Regions from separate parts of the Janibacter sp. YB324 genome, predicted to be linked through region 2. Evidence: riboswitches for the same ligand, from Rfam matches in the RefSeq annotation. Region 2 holds a riboswitch; each other region holds the start of a gene.
The links. A riboswitch is a leader RNA that binds a small molecule or an ion and turns the genes downstream of it on or off. The one in region 2 is predicted to bind S-adenosylmethionine.
Positions count from the first base shown of each region.

Region 1: linked by a shared signal. The riboswitch ahead of H7A72_RS06760 (TauD/TfdA dioxygenase family protein) and the one ahead of H7A72_RS10215 (aminotransferase class V-fold PLP-dependent enzyme) in region 2 are both predicted to bind S-adenosylmethionine.
Region 3: linked by a shared signal. The riboswitch ahead of H7A72_RS05720 (homoserine O-acetyltransferase) and the one ahead of H7A72_RS10215 (aminotransferase class V-fold PLP-dependent enzyme) in region 2 are both predicted to bind S-adenosylmethionine.

Region 1 covers NZ_CP060120.1:1,402,031-1,406,233, reverse strand. The annotation lists gene H7A72_RS06770 (LysM peptidoglycan-binding domain-containing protein) at 1-99, shown strand, start outside; gene pknB (Stk1 family PASTA domain-containing Ser/Thr kinase) at 135-2,087, shown strand; gene H7A72_RS06760 (TauD/TfdA dioxygenase family protein) at 2,093-2,452, opposite strand; SAM riboswitch class IV at 2,711-2,825, opposite strand; gene H7A72_RS06755 (class II 3-deoxy-7-phosphoheptulonate synthase) at 3,212-4,203, opposite strand, start outside.
Region 2 covers NZ_CP060120.1:2,105,153-2,109,355, forward strand. The annotation lists gene H7A72_RS10205 (DNA translocase FtsK) at 1-1,421, opposite strand, end outside; gene H7A72_RS10210 (A24 family peptidase) at 1,508-2,152, shown strand; SAM riboswitch class IV at 2,226-2,340, shown strand; gene H7A72_RS10215 (aminotransferase class V-fold PLP-dependent enzyme) at 2,383-3,600, shown strand; gene H7A72_RS10220 (ribonuclease J) at 3,656-4,203, opposite strand, start outside.
Region 3 covers NZ_CP060120.1:1,172,593-1,176,795, reverse strand. The annotation lists gene H7A72_RS05730 (RNA polymerase sigma factor) at 1-806, opposite strand, end outside; gene H7A72_RS05725 (universal stress protein) at 967-1,365, opposite strand; gene H7A72_RS05720 (homoserine O-acetyltransferase) at 1,473-2,603, opposite strand; SAM riboswitch class IV at 2,620-2,729, opposite strand; gene H7A72_RS05715 (DUF4192 domain-containing protein) at 2,747-3,862, opposite strand; gene H7A72_RS05710 (YkvA family protein) at 3,949-4,203, opposite strand, start outside.

The sequences.
Region 1 (4,203 bases), 700 kb from region 2:
GGCTACTACCAGGGCCTCGCCTCGGTGGAGAGCAACGGCATGTACGGCGACACCCAGCAGTACGTCGCCAACGTCAAGGCACTCCGAAGCCGGATGTGACGGGCTGACGCAGGGGGCGAACCTAGACTTTGGGCGTGACCACCGCATCCACGCACCCGCTCGTCGGCGATCTCGTCGACGGTCGCTACCGCGTGCTGCGCCACCTCGCCGACGGCGGGATGGCCACGGTGCTGCTCGCCACCGACACCCGGCTCGACCGGGAGGTCGCGCTCAAGGTCATGCGCCCAGACCTCGCGGCCGACGAGACCTTCGTCTCCCGCTTCCGCCGCGAGGCCCGCTCCGCCGCGCGGCTGAGCCACCCCAACGTCGTGCCCGTCTTCGACCAGGGCGAGGACGGCGGCCAGGTCTTCCTCGCGATGGAGTACGTCGAGGGACGCACCGCGCGTGCGGTGGTCGACACCGAGGGCGCGCTCACCGTCCGTGCCGCGCTCGACGTCCTCGAGCCGGTGCTCACCGGTCTGGCGGCCGCCCACGAGGCCGGCTACATCCACCGCGACGTCAAGCCCGAGAACATCCTCATCCCCGAGCGGGGCGCGATCAAGGTCGCCGACTTCGGCCTGGCCCGGGCCGTCACCTCGCAGACGACCACCGCCGAGGACGGGGTGCTCTTCGGCACGGTCGCCTACCTCTCCCCCGAGCAGGTCGAGCGCGGCATCGCCGACGCCCGCAGCGACGTCTACGCCGCCGGGCTGATCCTCTTCGAGCTGCTCACCGGGCAGCGGGCGATCGACGGCGAGTCGCCGATCCACGTCGCCTTCCGGCACGTCCACGGCTCGGTGCCGCGCCCCTCCGAGCGGGTCGAGGACCTGCCGGGCGAGCTCGACGACCTCGTCGCCCTGGCCACCGCGCGCGACCCCGACGAGCGCCCCCGTGACGCGGGCGCCTACCTCGCCGAGCTGCAGCGGGTGCGCGCCGGCCTGACGCCCCAGGAGCTCGACCGTCGACCGCACGTCGTCGCCGGAGGAGCCGCGGCCACGGCCTCGCCGCAGGGCCGGCCGGCGGGTGGCGCAGCGGCCACCGTCGCCCACCCACGCCCCGAGCGCACGCGCGCGATCGACACCGGTGCCGCGGGTGCAGCAGCAGGTGGCGCCGGCGCAGCGGGTGGCGCCTCGACCACTGCAGCGGAGCCCCCTTCGTCCCGGCGGGGGTGGCGCCGCGCGCTCGTCGCACTCCTGCTCGTCGTGGCGCTCGCCGCCGGCGGTGGCTGGTGGTGGACCCAGGAGGGCCCGGGCAGCACGGTTGTCGTGCCCGACGTCACCGGCCTCTCCCGCGCCGACGCGGAAGCCAGCCTCACGCAGGACGGCGACCTGGGCTACGTCGAGTCCTCGGCCTTCGACGAGCAGGTGCCCAAGGGCGAGGTCATCACGTCCAACCCGCCGACCGGCACCGAGCTGTCGAAGGGGTCCGACGTCACCGTCGTCGTGTCCAAGGGGCCCGAGCGCTACGAGGTCCCTGACCTCACCGGCCGCACCGCCGCCCAGGCCAGGACCACGCTCGAGCGACGCACCCTGACGGTCGGTGCGACGACGCAGGCCTGGGACGACGACGTCGCCAAGGGCCGCATCGTCTCGACGACGCCCGCCCCCGGCACCGAGGTCAAGCGCGACGCCAAGGTCGCCCTCGTCGTCTCCAAGGGCCCCGAGCCGGTGGCCGTGCCGACGGTGACCGGTCAGGGCGCCGAGGCGGCGACCGGCGCGATCGAGGAGGCCGGGCTCGAGGTCACCCGCGCCGACGACGCCTACTCGACGAGCGTGCCCAAGGGCTCGGTCATCAGCCAGTCCCCGAGCAGCGGCATGCTCCTGCCAGGTGAGACCGTGACGATCACCGTCTCCAAGGGCCCGGAGATGGTCGCCGTCCCGTCGGTCGAGGGCCTGAGCCGCTCCGCGGCGACGACCAAGCTGGAGGCCGCGGGCTTCAAGGTCGCGGTCCAGACCTTCCTCGGTGGGCCGCTCGACGAGGTGCGCGCCTCACGCCCGAGCGGCGGCACCGCCCCCAAGGGCTCGACGGTCACGATCCTCGTCGTCTGACGCACTCAGGTGGTCGCCCGACGAAGGGAGTCAGACCGCCGGCGCGTAGTGCGAGGCGTCCCCCGTGATCGAGCGGCTGCGCTCGCCGTCGATGCCGACGGGCACCTCACGGCGACGGTGACCCGCTCGAGACGGCGGGGCAGCCCGTCGTAGTTGTCCGGCGCGTAGCGCTGGGTGATCTGGTGGTCGAAGATGACGAGCTGGTCGGGCTCCCAGACGACCCGGACGACATTTTCCGGGCGGGTGACATAGCTCTGGAGGAGGCACAGGATGTCCCGGCTCGCGGTCTTCGACAGCCCGACGAAGCGGGAGACGAAGCCACCGAGGTAGAGGCCCCGCTCCCCCGTGCGGGGTGGTTGGCGGATCGACGGTCGACGAAGGGAGGCTCGTCGCCGGTGGTGGGAGTGCTGGGTCGCCGGGGGTCTGCATTGCCGTAGGGCAATGCAGGTTCAGGTCGGCCGGGCTTCGCATTGCCGTAGGGCAATGCAGGTTCAGGTCAGCGACAGAGGGCGCTGTTGACCCGCAGGAGGTCGACGTGGCGCCGCAGCGCCGGACGCAGCGACCGCGGTGCGGTCGTGACGGTGGTGCTCATGGGTGTCCGTCCTGTCATGAGGCCGGTGAGTGCCTCGCGCTTGCTCCGGCCACGACGACCGGAGCCAGGTCCTCACCCGGAGCACCCCACCGCGAGTGGAGGGTTGCCGCCCAGCAAGCCGGGGCTTGACGCTGGATCTCGTGACCTGAAGAAGAACCTACGCAGATCCATCTCCTACTGCAAAGGAAGGAGTTAACTGTCTCGCCATCCGGACCTCTCGAGTCCCCTTGCCCCGCAACGGGGCCCGGCTGACTCGACAGGTGGTTGTGTGGTCAACCGGTAGCGCCGGGTGCCGGCAGCGCCCCATGAGCGTCGCCGGTGCCCAGGGCTACCGGTTCAACACACAACCATCAGCACCACGAAGGGAGTGCCGCAGCGAGCGCGACGAAGGGTGGGGTCGACGCGAATCAAGAAAAAGTCCGGACTGCCTGCGCCCCCATGAGAGGCAGACCACGCGGTCCGGACTTTTCCCCAGCGTCGACCCCACCCTTCGGCGGGCACCCCGGTCTTCGACAGGACGGGCGAGAGGGACTCAGCCCTCGCTGAGCATCTCCGCGGTGAGGAAGGCCAGCTCCAGACTCTGCTGGTGGTTCAGGCGCGGGTCGCAGACGCTCTCGTAGCGCTTGTTGAGGTCCTCGTCGAGGATGCGCTCGGCGCCGCCGAGGCACTCGGTGACGTCGTTACCGGTGAGCTCGACGTGCAGGCCGCCCGGGACGGTACCCAGGGAGCGGTGCACCTCGAAGAAGCCACGGACCTCGTCGACGACGTCCTCGAAGTCGCGCGTCTTGAAGCCGGACGCGGACTCGAAGGTGTTGCCGTGCATCGGGTCGCAGATCCAGGTGATCATCGCCCCGGAGTCGCGGACCTTTTCGACGATGGCCGGCATGGCCTCGCGGATCCGGCCGGCCCCCATGCGGGTGATGAAGGTCAGGCGGCCGGGCTCACGCTGCGGGTCGAGCAGGTCGATGATCCGCAGCAGCTCGTCGGGGTCGGCCTTGTCGGAGACCTTCATGCCGATGGGGTTGCGGATCCGGCTGACGAAGTCGAGGTGCGCGTGGTCGATCTGCCGGGTGCGCTCGCCGATCCACAGGAAGTGCCCCGAGGTGTCGTAGAGGTTGCCGGTGCGCGAGTCGACGCGCGTCATCGGCCGCTCGTAGTCGAGCAGCAGCGCCTCGTGGGCGGACCAGAACTCGGTGGCCCGCATGGCCTCGAAGTCGACACCGCAGGCGGCCATGAAGCGCATCGCCTTGTCGATCTCGCGGGCCAGGCCCTCGTAGCGCCGGTTGGCGGCGTTGGAGACGAAGCCGACGTTCCAGTCGTGGACGCGCCGCAGGTCGGCGAAGCCGCCCTGGGTGAAGGCGCGCACGAGGTTCAGCGTCGCGGCGCTCGTGTGGTAGCCGCGCAGCAGGCGCTGCGGGTCCGGCTCGCGCGACTCGGGGGTGAAGGCGAAGTCGTTGACCATGTCGCCGCGGTAGGCGGGCAGGGTCACGCCGTCACGGGTCTCGGTGTCCTTGCTCCGCGGCT
Region 2 (4,203 bases):
CCGATGGCCGACTTGCCGGGGATGGGGCTGAGGATGCGTACGTCGGCCGAGGCGACGGCGTAGGCGATGTTCTTCGACAGCGCGGTGACCCGCTCGACCTTGACACCGGGCCCGAGCTCGACGACGTAGCGGGTGACGGTCGGGCCGCGGTGGAAGCCGGTGACCTGGGCGTCGATGCCGAACTCGTCGAGGACGCCCGTGAGCGACTCGACGACCTTGTCGTTGGCCGCGGAGCGCTCCTTGTGCGGTGCGCCGGGCTTGAGGTACTGGCTGTCGGGCAGCGTGTAGGTGACGTCGCCGGCGAGGGCGAGCTGCTCGACACGCTGCGGCAGCTGGGTCGTCGGCGGCGGCTGCAGCTCGGTCTTGCCGCTGGGGACCGGCGCGACGGCCGGATTCTTCGTCGGGCGCTTCTCGCCCGGGCGCGGCCCGCCGGCCTCGGGCTGCGGGGTCTCGGTCGTCTCCTCGACGTCGGCGGCGGGTGCCGCCGACTTCTTGCGACGGCCCTTGCCGACCGGCTGCACGACGGCGGCCTGGTCGTAGGCGGTGTCGCCGTCTCGCTCCCCGGACTGCTCCTCGTCGGGGTCGATGGCGCGTCGGCGCCGGGCGCGGGTGACCGCCGCCTTGGCCGCATCGTGGCGGGCGTCGACGTCGGCTGCGGTGACGTGGCTCGGCACCTCACCGGTGAAGGCGGCGCGCACGTAGGCCAGCCGCTGCGGCACCTCGTGCAGCGGGGTGCCGGTGAGCAGCAGGAGGGCGAAGAGCCCCAGCAGGACGAGCAGGATCGTCGCCGGCCACTCGGTCACGGCCGTCGACAGCGGGTCGGAGGCGAGGAAGCCGACGATGCCCCCGGCGTCACGCATCGGGCCCGCGCCGTCGGGCGGCTGCGGGATGTCCTTGGCGATGTGCGTCAGGCCCGAGGCCGCGAAGAGCAGCATGACGCTGCCGAAGCCCAGCCGGGCGTCGGAGGCGGGCTCGCTCGCCGAGCGCAGCAGACGCACGCCGAGCAGGAGCAGGACGATCGGCAGCGCGTAGGCGACCCGGCCGAAGGTGCCCGCAGCCACCGCGTGCACGACGTCGCCGAAGGCGCCGCTGAGGCCCCACCACTCGCGCACGGCGACGACGAGCGCCAGCGCCAGCGCCAGGAAGCCCCAGCCGTCTCGGCGGTGCTCGGGCTCGATCTGGCTCGCGCTGGTGCCGATGCGGCGCACCCCGGAGCCGGTCGCGTGGGCGACACCCATCCAGGTGCGCTGGACCGCGGCGACGGGCAGGGGCAGACCCCCACCGGACGCGGGCTTGCGGGAGGAGGTCCTCCCCTTCGCGCTGCTCTTGGCGGGTGCCTTGCGACCCGACGGGCGGGTGGAGCCCTTGGGTCGGGAGCTGGCGCCCTTGCTGCGCGAGGTGGTCGACGGACGAGTGGCCATGTTCCGCAGGGTAGGCGAAAGCACCCTCTGACACACGCGTCACACGCGCACCACCGGCCACGGATCACAGCGGATAACCTCGCCCCGTGGACACCCGGACCCTCGTCGTCGTGCTCGCCGCGACCGTGTTCGGCACCCTCGCGTGGCGGTGGCTGCGCGCCGGCCACTACCGCCGCGATGACGAAGGGGGTCCCCTCCCCCGCCATCTCTGGGTCCCGGCGCTCGCTCCCTTCGTCGGGCTGGTCGTCGCGCTCGGCCTCGCCGACCGGCACTGGACGACGCTGCTGGCGCCGCTCGCCCTCGCCGCGGCCGGGCTCGTGCTCGCCGCGATCGACGCCGACGTGCACCGCCTGCCCAATGCCATCACCCTGCCGCTCGTGCCGGTCCAGGGGGTGCTCCTCACCGTCGCGTCGGCCGTGACCGGCGACTGGGGCGCCCTCTCCCGCGCGGGTCTCGCCGCCGTCCTCGTCGGGGGCGGGACCGTGCTGCTCGCCTTCGTCCTCTTCGGACGCTCGATCGGGATGGGCGATGCCAAGCTCATGGTCTCGATCGCCCCGACGCTCGCCTGGCTCGGCTGGAGCCAGCTGGTCGTGGGTATCTGGCTCGGCTTCGTCATCGGCGGGATCGCCGCTCTCGCACTGCTGCTCACGCGCAAGGCATCGCGCACGACGCAGCTCGCCTTCGGCCCCTACCTCGTGGCCGGCGCGGTCCTCGCGCTCGCCCTGGCCTGACGTCCACGAACCGAGACACGGCCGGCCGGGGCTCGACAGCGGCCTCCGGACGTGGGCTATGGTCTTGACCCAAGGTCACGAGTACCAGCGACAAGCCCCGGCTAGCTGGTCGGCAACCCTCCTCCGCGGTGGGGTGCTCCGGGTGACGACCTGGCCGGCGACAGACCGTCGCCCGGCAAGCGCGGACTCACGGTCGCCACCTGGGTCCCCGAAGGACCAGGAGCACCGTCATGACCATCTCCGACCTGCACCGCACGACCACCGCCCTGCCGCAGCTCGTCTCCGAGGGGCTGAGCTACCGCGACGAGGACGGCTCGAGCGTCGAGTACGCCCACCTCGACCACGGCGCGACGACGCCCGCCTTCCGGGCGGTCGCCGACGAGGTCGCCGCCGCGGCCGTCACCTACTCCTCGGTGCACCGGGGCGCCGGCTTCGCCTCCCGCGTGACCAGCTCGCGCTACGAGGCCGCTCGCGAAGCCGTCGCAGCCTTCGTCTGCGCCCGCACCGACGACCACGTCGTCTTCACCCGCAACACGACCGACTCCTTCAACCTGCTCGCGCGGGCGCTGCCCGCGGGCACCAAGGTCTTCGTCTTCGCCTCCGAGCACCACGCGGCACTGCTGCCGTGGGGTGACGCGCTGCGCCTGCCGGTGCCGCACAGCCACGACGAGGCCGTCGCCCTGCTCGAGCAGGCCCTGCGCAACCACCCGGCCGAGCACCGGCTCGTCGTCGCCACGGGCGCGTCCAACGTCACCGGCGAGCACTGGCCGATCGAGCGCCTCGCGGCGCTGGCCCACGAGCACGACGCGCGCTTCGCCCTCGACGCCGCGCAGGTCGTCCCGCACCGCCGGGTCGACATCGACGCCCTGGGCATCGACTACGTGGCCTTCTCCGGGCACAAGATCTACGCCCCCTTCGGTGCCGGCGTGCTCGTCGGGCGCAGCGACTGGCTCGACGCCGCGACCCCCTACCTCGCCGGAGGCGGGGCCACCGCCCGCGTCGGCCTGGACGAGACCGAGTGGACCTGTGGCCCCGCGCGCCACGAGGCCGGCTCCCCCAATGTCCTGGGCGCCGTCGCCCTGGCCACGGCCTGCGAGATCATCACCGAGCACGAGCAGGCGATCGTCGACCACGAGCAGGCGCTGCGCATCCGCCTGCTCGCCGGACTGCAGCAGATCCCCGGTGTGCACGTGCACTCGCTCTTCGGTGGTGGCGACGCCGCGCCCGTCGCCACGATCACCGTCGACGGCCACGACAGCAGCGAGGTCGCCCGCGTCCTCGGCGACGACCACGGCATCGGCGTGCGCGACGGCAAGTTCTGCGCGCACCTGCTCGTCGACGACCTCCTCGCGGAGCACGAGCAGGACACCGCCGTGCGGATCAGCGCCGGTCTGGGCACCACGACCGAGCACATCGACCGACTCCTCGGCGTCCTGCGCGCCCTGTGACCCTCCTCGGGTAGGGCGAAGGGGGACCCGGCAGGCCCCCTTCGCCCCGGCGTCCTCAGGCCTCGACGACCACCGGGATGATCATCGGGCGTCGGCGGATCTTGCCGCCGACCCAGCCACCGACGGCACGGCGCACGACCTGCTGCAGCTGGTGGGTGTCGGTCGTGCCCTTGCGGGCCGCCTCGTCGAGCGCCGCGATGATCTTGGGCTCGACCTGGGTGAAGATCTCGTCGTCCTCGGCGAAGCCGCGGGCGGTGATCTCCGGACCGGCGATGACCTTGCCGGTCGAGGAGTCGACGACGACCATGACGGAGATGAAGCCCTCGTCGCGCAGGATGCGACGGTCCTTGAGCAGCTCCTCGGTCGCACCCCCGACGCTCGAACCGTCGACGTAGACGTAGCCGCAGGGCACTGCCCCGGTGATGCGCGCGCGACCGTCGACGAGATCGACGACGACGCCGTCCTCGGCCAGCACGACGTGGTCGGGGTCGACGCCCGTCTGGATCGCCAGGTCGGCGTTGGCGACGAGGTGCCGCCACTCGCCGTGGACCGGCATGACATTGCGCGGCTTGACGATGTTGTAGCAATAGAGCAGCTCGCCCG
Region 3 (4,203 bases), 930 kb from region 2:
GCGATCCACCACAACTCGCGCTTGAACTTCATCTCGATCTTCTCGCCGGAGGCGAGCTTCTCCTCGGCGAAGAGGCCGGCCTCGATGCGCTTGGCCAGCTCGACCTCCTGCTCGGCGTTGAGGAGGGCGACCTTGCCGATCTGCTTGAGGTAGTCCTTGACCGGGTCGGCGGTGGCGCCGGCCGTCACGACCTGCTGCGCGGGAGCGTCGTCCTCGTCGTCGTTGCTGATCGTGAAGCCGGACTTCTCGTCCTGCTCCGTCTCGGGCTTGGCCTTGGCCTCCGGCTCCTCGCCGAGGACCTCGTCCTCACCGGGTGCCGGCTCCTCGGCCGTGGTGGTCGTCGGGTTGGCCGCGGCCTTCTTCGCGGCAGCCTTCTTCGCGGCGGCCTGCTTGGCGGGTGCGGCCTGCTTCACCGGGGCGGCGGCCGCGGCTGCCGTGGCGGTGGAGGCGGCCTTCTTCGCCGCGGTCTTCTTCGCCGGGGCAGCCTTCTTCGCGGGGGCGGCGGCCTTCTTCGTGGCCGTCTTCTTCGCCGCGGTCTTGCTCGCCGCCTTCTTGGCGGGGGTCTTCTTGGCCGTCTTCTTCGCCGGAGTGGACTCTGGCACCTGAACCTCGATTCCCTGTTCGCCCAGCGCGCGCAGGACGACCCGCCCCCGACTGGGGCTGATCTTGGCCTCGCCGAACGCGGCCTGTAGCTGATCGCTGGTGATGGATCCGGTCGTGCGGCCCTTCAGGACGAGCTCCTGCAGCGAGGGATGCGAGAACTCCTTGGGGAGGGAGCCCTGCGTCTCGACGGACCGTGGGGACACAGCAGTCACCAACAACCTTTCGTCACGGAGGATTCCGCCGGGACGAAGGGAGTGGCGTGACCCCGTCTGACCCGACTCGCCCGGTCGCTGTGCGCTGGGCTCGTGACCATTATAAAACGCGTGGCCGTCGGGTGCCGCCACCAGGGGCGGTCGGAGGGTCTCAGCGGGCCTTGACCGCCAGCACGTCGCAGGGCGCGTCGAGCAGCACACGCTGAGCATTGGACCCGAGGATCAGCTTGCCGACGGGGGTGCGACGACGCAGGCCGATGATGATCAGGCTGGCGTCGGTCTCCTCGGCGACGACGATGAGGTCCTCGGCCGGCTCCTTGCCTCGGACGAGGCCACGGACCTCGCCGTCGACACCCGCCTCCTCCATGCGGGAACGCACCTGCTTGAGATCGTCCTCGTTCTTGCGGGCGGTGTCACCGCTCAGGCCCACGCCACCACGGTCGGAGTGGATGACGACGAGCTTGTCGTTGCGCAGGCGGCACTCCTCGAAGGCGCGCTCGAGAGCGGCCTCGCCCTCCTTGGTCGACACGTACCCCACGACGATGGTCATCGCTCGCTCCTCGTCACAACTCGGCTGATGGACTACCTGGGCCAGACGCTACACCGCGGCCCCGTGACCTGTCTCACTCCGGCACCGGTGTCGTCGGCGTGTCCCGATCAGTCGCCGCGCAGCACGTCCCGGAGCAGCTCGGCCACCTGGTCGACCTCGGTGAGGAAACCGTCGTGACCGACCGCCGAGGAGATCGTGCGCAGCTGCGTCCCGGGACGTGCCGCGACGACCTCGTGCGACAGCCGCGGCGGGTAGAGCCGGTCGGAGTCGACCGGCGCGACGACGAGTCGACCGGTGAAGTCCTGCAGCGCCGCGGACATCCCCCCACGGTCCCGGCCGAGGTCGTGGGAGTTCATCGCCTCGGAGAGCACCGCGTAGGAGTTGGCGTCGAAGCGGCGCGCGAGCTTGCCGCCGTGGTGGTCGAGGTAGCTCTCGACCGTGTAGCGCGGGCGGCCCTCGGGCCCGGCGGGCTCGTCCTGGACCCGTCGGTCGAAGCGCTCGTGCAGCTCGAGCTCGCTGCGGTAGGTGATGTGGGCGATGCGGCGGGCGATGGCCAGCCCGGCCTCGGGGCCCTGCGGGTGGTCGTAGTAGTCACCCCCGGCGAACCACGGGTCGTTGCGGATCGCGAGGATCTGCGCCTGGCTCCACCCGATCTGCTCCGCGGTGGCGTAGCCGCCGGTCGCCAGGGCGATCGCCGTGCCGACGCGCTCGGGGTGGCTCGCGACCCACTCGAGCGTGCGCATGCCCCCCATCGACCCGCCGATGACGGTGTGCCAGCGCTCGATGCCCAGGACGTCGGCGAGCCGCGCCTCGGCCGCGACCTGGTCACGGATGGTGAGGCGCGGGAAGCGACTGCCCCACGGCCGGCCGTCGGGCGCGGCACTGCCCGGCCCGGTGCTGCCCTGGCAACCACCGAGGACGTTGATCGCGATGACGAAGTAGTCGTCGTCGAGCGGCGCGCCCTGCCCGATGAGACCCGGCCACCAGCCGGCCGTCGGGTGACCGGGACCGGCCTCGCCGACGACGTGGCTGTCACCGGTGAGCGCGTGCTCGACGAGCACGGCGTTGTCGCGCTCGGGACGCAGGCGCCCCCAGGTCTCGTAGGCCAGCACGACGTCGGGCAGGGACTCGCCCGACTCCAGCTCCAGCCGCCCGATCGAGACGAAGCGTCGCTCGCCCGGGTGGTCGCCGTCGCGCCACAGCGCGGTGCTCGCGGGGGGTGTGGTCGTCACGCTCACGGAGTGCTCCCGAAGTGTCTCGCCTTGCCACGTCGCCTCGACGCGGCCCGGTCATCACCCGGGGCACCCCGTCGCGAGGAGGGTTGCCGGCCAGCAAGCCGGGGCTTGACGCTGGCACTCATGACCTGCCGACAACTCTAACGTCACGAGGCGCGCCCGATCGAGTCGCGTCCGGGCTGCGGACCCTCGGCCGGGGGCAGGGCCCACGGACGCACCCCCGTGGCCAGCAGACGGAGCATGAGGTCGGCCAGCCGGTGCTCGGGGTCGATCTCGAGGGCCCGCTCGAGGCAGATGCCGGTGATCGTGCCGTCACCGGCCCACCAGGCGAGGTGCGCCACGGTGACGAGCACCGTGGGCGTGAGCGGCTGCGGCAGGAGCCGGGCGAGCTCGACGAGCCGACCACGGACGACGAGCAGCTCGTCCGACCAATCCCCTGCCTGCGGCAGCTCGTCGTCGCCCTCCCAGCAGTCGACCCAGGGGCACTCCGCCGCCGCGTCGAGGGCGAGCCAGCCGACCTCGAGCGGCACGTCGTCGAGCGAGAAGAACCCCGGCGCGAGCACGGCCATCAACGCGTCGCGCCACTGGACGTCGAGCAGCGAGCCGCCCAGCACGGCCAGCTCGGCATCGGGCAGGTCACCGACCGGTCGCGCGCTGCGCCGCGGGTCGAGCACGTGGGACCACAGCGCGGCGAGCTCGTCGTCGTCGACCGGCACGGGCTCGCCCGACACGATGACCTGCGCCACCCCCTCGGCGCGCGTCTCGTCCGTCGGCGGCACGACGGTGGCGACCAGCTCCTCACGACTGGCGAGCGGCCGCACCCCGGCCATGACGAAGGGGGCGACCGCCGGCACCTCCTCGGGCCGCGGGAGCGCGCGCACCTGCGGCGGGCAGCACCCGTCGTCGCACCCCGGGACCCAGCACCGGCCGTCGCGCACGACGACGTGGTCAGGGACGGCGAGACCGGCCGCCAGGGCCGCCGAGGTGACGGCCGCGCGGACGGGGCGGGAGCCCCCTTCGTCGTCCTCGAAGGCGAGCACCACGACCCCCTGCGCCCGCTCGCGGACCATGATCGCGATGCTGTGCTCGGCGAGGGCGGCGCAGGCCCGGGGGTCGTCGACGAGGTCGAGGCGCTGGACCATCCCGAGCCGCCGACCGTGCAAGGCGGCGAGGACGAGGGATGGACCCGGGTGGTAACCGAGCTGGTAGGGCACGAGGACGGCGAGCTCGGAGGCGTCGCGGGGGCTGGCGGTCGGTGTCATGCCCCGACCATGCCGAGCGGCCCGCCCCCTCGACAGAGGGGACGGGCCGGCTGTGGACGAGCGGGTGGGCGCCCGCAGGTCTGGGGTCAGTCGGGGACGACGTGCGAGCGCACCGTCGAGCTCCAGGCCTGCTGCTGGCTCCAGGCCTGTTGCTGGGCCCACTGCGCCTGGTGCGCGGCGACACCCTGCTCCCACGCGATGAACTCCTCGGTCTCCTTGACCAGGGTCGCCGCGACCCAGCCGATCACCATGACGTCGTCGAGCAGGCCGAAGGCGAGCAGCAGCCCCTCAGGGACGACGTCGACCGGCGAGACGATGTAGCCGACGCCCGCGAGCATCAT